DNA from 2 places in the Streptomyces sp. NPDC002742 genome. Region 1 is predicted to be linked to the other one. Evidence: predicted binding sites of a transcription regulator. Region 1 holds the regulator's gene; the other holds the start of a gene.
What was found. The regulator HspR, encoded in region 1, represses chaperone genes until heat shock. The targets are predictions, from matches to a motif close to TTGAGNNNNNNNNNCTCAA.

Region 1 (3,409 bases):
AGGGCAACGCCAAGGCCGAGGAGCGCTTCAAGGAGATCTCCGAGGCGAACGACGTGCTCGGCGACCCCAAGAAGCGCAAGGAGTACGACGAGGCACGCGCCCTCTTCGGCAACGGCGGCTTCCGGCCGGGTCCCGGCGCGGGCGGCGGCAACTTCAACTTCGACCTGGGGGACCTCTTCGGAGGCGGCGCCCAGGGACAGGGAGCGGGAGGAGCCGGCGGCTTCGGCGGCGGTATAGGTGACGTCTTCGGGGGCCTGTTCAACCGCGGCGGCGCCACCACGGGAACGCGGACGCAGCCCCGGCGCGGCCAGGACATCGACACCGAGGTCACGCTCTCCTTCACGGAGGCGGTGGACGGCGCGACCGTTCCGCTGCGGATGACCTCGCAGCAGCCGTGCAAGGCCTGCTCCGGCACCGGCGACAAGAACGGCACACCTCGCGTGTGCCCGACCTGCGTCGGAACCGGCCAGGTGGCGCGGGGCTCGGGCGGCGGTTTCTCGCTGACGGACCCCTGCCCGGACTGCAAGGGCCGCGGCCTGATCGCCGAGCACCCCTGCATGGAGTGCTCGGGCAGCGGCCGTGCCAAGTCGTCCCGGACCATGCAGGTCCGGATTCCCGCGGGCGTCAGTGACAACCAGCGGATCCGGCTGCGCGGCAAGGGCGCGCCCGGCGAGCGGGGAGGCCCGGCCGGCGACCTGTACGTCACCGTCCATGTCGACGCCCACCCGGTCTTCGGCCGCAAGGACGACAACCTCACCGTCACCGTGCCCGTCACCTTCGCGGAGGCGGCGCTGGGCGGCGAGGTGAAGGTGCCGACGCTGGGCGGCCCCCCGGTGACCCTGAAGCTGCCGCCGGGCACGCCCAACGGACGCACCATGCGCGCCCGGGGCAGGGGCGCGGTCCGTAAGGACGGCACGCGGGGAGACCTCCTCGTCACCGTCGAAGTGGCGGTCCCCCAGGACCTGTCCGGCAAGGCTCGTGACGCTCTGGAGGCGTATCGCGAGGCGACCGCGGGTGAGGACCCGCGGGCGGAGCTGTTCCAGGCCGCGAAGGGAGCATGACGGAGCCATGGACACGACCGGTCGTCGACGCAACCCGTACGAACTGACCGAGGAGACTCCGGTCTACGTCATCTCGGTGGCGGCCCAGCTCTCCGGACTGCACCCGCAGACACTGCGTCAGTACGACCGGCTCGGTCTGGTCTCTCCCGACCGCACGGCGGGCCGGGGCCGCCGCTACTCGGCCCGTGACATCGAGCTGCTGCGCACCGTCCAGCAGCTGTCGCAGGACGAGGGCATCAACCTGGCCGGCATCAAGCGCATCATCGAGCTGGAGAACCAGGTGGCCGCTCTCCAGTCCCGTGTCGCGGAGATGGAGTCGGCCCTCGACGGCGCCGCGGCCGCCATGCGGCAGCGCGAGGCCGCCGTGCACGCCTCCTACCGCCGTGACCTGGTTCCGTACCAGGAGGTCCAGCAGACCAGCGCGCTGGTCGTGTGGCGTCCCAAGCGGTCGGCGGAGTAGAACCCGGTTGCCGGAGTGGACCCCGGTCGTCCGAGCGGAACCCGGGCGCCCTGGCAGGGCACGGACATCTGAAGGGGCCCGGAGGTCATCGACCTCCGGGCCCCTTCGCGCGTTCGGGACGCGAGGACCGCGTCACCGGCTCCGGGCACCGGCTCGGTTGCCGGCGGCGTACACGGCCGTCACCGAGTAGTAGCGGCCGTCTCCCAGTAGTAGGGGACTGCCCGCTGTAGTAGGGGACAGCCCGCTCGGCCGTGGCGTCGCGGTACGGGTCCTGGCCGGTGCCGCGGATTCCGCTGGAGGAGCCTTTTTCGGACGTCGTCCGGTGCGCCTCGTGCGAGGCCACTCCCGAGGTCACTCCCGAGGCCACTCCCGAGGCCGCGGTCCGGCCGGTCCCCGGTCCGCCCTTCTCGGAGGGATCGGTGACGGCCGGGCGGCGGGGCACGGCCGTCACCCTCCGGTCGGTGGTGGTCGCCGCGCGGTCCCTCCCGCCCGCGGACCGGTTGCCCTCCGTGTCGTGGGCGCGGACCTCGTCATACCAGGTCTCGACGGTCGGCGGGAGGGGCGCGTGGGTGTGCCCGGTGGCGGTCGCGGTGGTCCCTCGCTTCCCGGTCCCGCCGCCCTTGAGGCGATGGGCGACGCGCTGTCCGGCGAGGTCCGTCACCTGGTTCCTGGACCGGGCGGCCCGGCCCCTGCCCGCGGCGGTGTCGTCATGACGCCGGAGAACCCCTCCGCGGGTGGCTTGATCTGATCGGTGCCGAAGAGGGAGGCTTTTTTGTTGATGAAAGTAAGCCTTTGTCTCTCTTGTCCATTTGGAGAACGCGGGCGCACAGGGGCCCGGTTCTCCTTGATGGCGAAGCGTTGGTCCGTCTTTTCCCGTGCGTCGGGGAATGCGGCATTCGCGAAGAACCGTGGTTCGCGGCAAGAGTGATGTGCGGTTGGTCACGGTGAAGGTGGCCGTGCCGGTCGCGGTGAGCGGCCCGACCGCGGTGGTGAACGCGAGGGTGGGGGAGGGGGGTGCCCTTCGCGCCGACGGCTCTGTCCCGCGTTCCTCCCGGTCCGCCTGATCGTCAACGATGGTTAAAAATCTGTTGGCGATCACGTCCCCTGTGAACGGGAGTTGGTTGTACGGGTGAATGACAGAAGGTGAAGCTGAGGGGATTGGTCGAAGGTTGGGCGTAGTCTTTTCCCGTCGTGTTCACTTGTGGAACACGAAGCGCCGTTGCCATCTCGTTAAGTGGTTACTCCTTGACGCTGAGGTGATCGCCGCGTTGGCTTTCAGCCACCTGGGTCGCAATGCTGCAACCTCGCCCGGAAGGCACCTGATGTGAACACTCGTAACACCGGCCTCCGCCGTACCGCCATATCCCTGGCGTCGTCCGCCATGGCCGTCTCCCTCACCGGCTGCGGCATGGGCTTCGGCGGGAGTGGCACCTCGGCAAGCCCCACGAAGGGCAACGACATCAAGGTGGGCCTGCTCCTTCCCGAGAAGGAGAACTCTCGTTACGACAAGTTCGACTACCCGATCATCAGGGAGCAGGTCCGCAAGCTCACCGACGGCAAGGGCGACGTCGTCTACTCCAACGCCGAGCAGGACGCGGCCAAGCAGCTGCGCCAGTTCCAGCAGATGGTCGACGACAAGGTCGACGTCATCCTCGTCGACGCGGTGGACTCGGTGACCATCGCCAAGGGTGTGCGCAAGGCGAAGGAGGCCGGTATCCCGGTCATCGCCTACGACCGTCTGGCGCAGGGCCCGATCGACGCGTACATCTCCTTCGACAACGAGTTGGTCGGCGAGGTCCAGGGCAAGGCCCTGGTCGGCGCGCTGGGCACCAACTCGGCCTCGAAGAAGATCATCATGATGAACGGCTCGCCGACCGACCCGAACGCG
Region 2 (3,409 bases), on a different contig from region 1:
CGGCCTCGGACATGTCCGCGCCCGGCCCGACCGCCGCGCAGGCCCTCGCGACCGGCTCCGGCTCCGTCCCGTGCGCCGTCCCCGGCCGGCTCGGCGGACTCCCTGTCCGGCGGCTTCTGCCCACCCCGCTGGGTACGCCCTTCACCTTCGGGTACGCGGCCGTCCTCGCCGCCACCTCCTACCTCGCCGACCAGGCGCACCCCGCGTTCGTCCACGCCCTGCACCAGGCGTCCAGTACCGACGTCGCGCACCTCGCGCGCCACCCGGTACTCGTCCTGATCGCGAGCGCGCTGTGGATCGTCGGCGGGATCGCCTCGCCGTACGCGGTCGGCTTTCTGCTCGTGCTGACCGCGCTGGAGCGTCGTACGGGCACGGCGTGGGCGGCCGGTGTCTTCCTGCTCGGCCATGTGGCGGCCACGCTGGCCACCGAAGTGCCGGTCGGCCTGGCGGTGCTGGCGGGCGTACTGCCCGTCGGCTCACTGCACCGGCTCGACTACGGCATCAGCTTCGGCGTCGCCGCGAGCGTCGGCTCGCTCGCGGGACTCCTCTCTCCCTGGCTGCGCTGGCCGCTCCTGATCGGCTTCGGCTCGGTCCTCGTCCAGGACCTGATCCTCCTGACCGACCCCGTGACGGACGGGGGCCACCTGATCGCGCTGGCGATCGGCGTCGCGACCTGGCCACTGGTACGGCAGCGGCACCGATTCCCCCGGCCGGTCGCGCGGCGCTGAGCCGCGGGCCCCCGATCGGATGACGCTCCGGTCGGCTCAGGGGCGCCGCGTCCTTTTCCGCGGACGCGGGGCGACCCGTTGAGCCGTCGGGGTGACGGCCGACGCGCCTCGCCCGGGAACGCCGTGCGTGGCCCGGCCGCATCCGGCGTGTTCGCGCGGGTGGTCGCACGCCAGTGCGGGCCGCACGGCCGCTCCCCGGGCCCTTTCGGGGGGCGAGGACGTCCTGCCCCGGAAGTTCGTAGACGGTTCCACCGGTGACGGTGACGGGCAGCGCCCGGCCGTCGGGCGAGGTCCGCGACGACGGCGCCCGACAGCAACGGCCGGAGGATTTCCGGATCGGGACAGCCCTTAGCGGGAGAGCGACCCGTTCTGGGCGTCGGACGCGGACTGCCATGCCTGTACGCCCGCCAGGGACGCCTCCTTGGCCTGCCGCCACTTCATGGCGGCCTGCTGGCTCGGAGGCACATCCATGGCGCGGATCATGCGCCGGCCTGCGGAGAACACGGCGACGGCCGCGATGGCCATGCCGCTGAATGCCACCACGGCACCGACCGCGGTGAGCACGGCACCGGTCGTGACGAGCCGGCGGTCGATGTCGAGCGTGGGCTGGGAGTGGTGATGGTTCATGACTCCACCATCCAACGGCAAGGGGTCACCCCGCATCCCGAGCAGCGGCGCCGGCCGGAAGCCGGGTACCCGAGCCGTGGCACGTGCGGCGCCCTGGCGGCAGGCGAGGAGATGATCCGTGACCGAGCCGGACGCTCCGGCGACGACAGCCGCTCGATCGGTACCCGGTCCCGCGCGTCGCTCGATCGGCACCCGGTCCGCGCATGGCGGATGACCAGCGGTGATCCGTACAGGTCCGGGAGATCGGAAGTGATCGCTCACAGCGAACAGCCCCTGGGGAACATTGCGGGGCTCCCGCGCATTGAGTCGGCATAGCTCAACTTGACTGCCGAAGGGGAGATCATGGCTTCGACGTCCGCATCACTCACCCTGCCCGTGCTGCCACTCGACGACGAGGTCGTGCTGCCCGGAATGGTGGTTCCGCTGGATCTGAACGACACCGACGTCCGCGCCGCGGTGGAGGCCGCCCAGGCCGCTGCCCGTTCAACGCCCGGCAAGCCCCAGGTACTCCTGGTGCCACGCATCGACGGGACCTACGCGAGCACCGGCGTGCTCGGCACCGTCGAACAGGTCGGCCGGCTGGCCGACGGCGACCCGGGCGCGCTCATTCGAGGGCGTGGGCGCGTGAAGGTGGGCGCGGGGACCACGGGTCCCGGTGCCGCGCTCTGGGTCGAGGGCACCCGGGTCGAGGAGACCGTGCCCGACCCGCTGCCCGGCCGGGTCACCGACCTGGTGAAGGAGTACAAGGCCCTGGCCACCAGCTGGCTGCGCAAGCGCGCCGCCTGGCAGGTCGTGGACCGGGTGCAGCAGATCGACGATGTTTCCGCCCTTGCCGACAATTCCGGATACTCACCGTTCCTTTCCGTAGAACAGAAGGTCGAGCTGCTGGAGACCGCCGACCCGGTGGCCCGGCTGAAGCTCGCCACCGAGCAGCTCCGCGAGCACCTCGCCGAACAGGATGTCGCCGAGTCCATCGCCAAGGACGTCCAGGAGGGCGTCGACAAGCAGCAGCGCGAGTTCCTGCTGCGGCGCCAGCTGGAAGCCGTGCGCAAGGAGCTGCGCGACCTCAAGGGAGAGGACGGCGAGGAGGAGTCCGACGACTACCGTGCCCGCGTGGAGGCGGCCGACCTTCCCGAGAGCGTCCGCGAGGCCGCCCTCAAGGAGGTCGAGAAGCTGGAGCGGTCCAGTGACCAGTCGCCCGAGGGCAGCTGGATCCGGACCTGGCTCGACACCGTCCTGGAGCTGCCGTGGAACGAGCGGACCGAGGACGAGTACGACATCAGGGGCGCCCAGTCCGTGCTCGACGCCGAGCACGCCGGTCTGGAGGACGTGAAGGAGCGCATCACCGAGTACCTGGCCGTGCGCAAGCGGCGTGCCGAGCGCGGTCTCGGAGTCGTCGGCGGCCGGCGCGGCGGTGCCGTGCTCGCGCTCGTCGGCCCGCCCGGCGTCGGCAAGACCTCGCTCGGCGAGTCCGTCGCGCACGCCATGGGCCGCAAGTTCGTCCGCGTCGCCCTCGGCGGCGTACGGGACGAGGCCGAGATCCGCGGACACCGCCGTACGTACGTCGGCGCGCTGCCCGGCCGGATCGTGCGGGCCATCAAGGAGGCCGGGTCGATGAACCCGGTGGTCCTGCTCGACGAGATCGACAAGGTCGGCTCCGACTACCGGGGCGACCCGGCGGCGGCGCTGCTCGAAGTCCTCGACCCGGCGCAGAACCACACCTTCCGCGACCACTACCTGGAGGTCGAACTCGACCTCTCCGACGTCGTGTTCCTGGCCACGGCCAATGTCCTCGAAGCCATCCCGGAGGCCCTGCTCGACCGCATGGAGCTGGTCCGCCTCGACGGCTACACCGAGGACGAGAAGGTCGTCATCGCACGGGACCACCTGCTGCCGCGCCAGCTGGAGCGGGCGGGCCTGGAGAAGGACGAGGTCGTGCTCGACGAGAGCGCGCTGCGCAGACTCGCCGGGGAGTACACGCGGGAAGCGGGCGTGCGGAACCTGGAGCGGGGCATCGCCCGGCTGCTGCGCAAGGTCGCGTCCCAGCACGAACT

Region 2: the regulator HspR is predicted to act here: its motif matches at 1,657-1,675, upstream of lon (endopeptidase La).

Annotation. Positions count from the first base shown of each region.
Region 1 is NZ_JBIAQF010000034.1:1,319-4,727, forward strand. Features, by position in the region: gene dnaJ (molecular chaperone DnaJ) at 1-1,061, shown strand, start outside; gene ACFYW8_RS38680 (heat shock protein transcriptional repressor HspR) at 1,069-1,521, shown strand; gene ACFYW8_RS38685 (hypothetical protein) at 1,607-2,182, opposite strand; gene ACFYW8_RS38690 (sugar ABC transporter substrate-binding protein) at 2,846-3,409, shown strand, end outside.
Region 2 is NZ_JBIAQF010000007.1:33,732-37,140, reverse strand. Features, by position in the region: gene ACFYW8_RS13935 (rhomboid-like protein) at 1-728, shown strand, start outside; gene ACFYW8_RS13930 (hypothetical protein) at 1,077-1,355, opposite strand; gene lon (endopeptidase La) at 1,698-3,409, shown strand, end outside.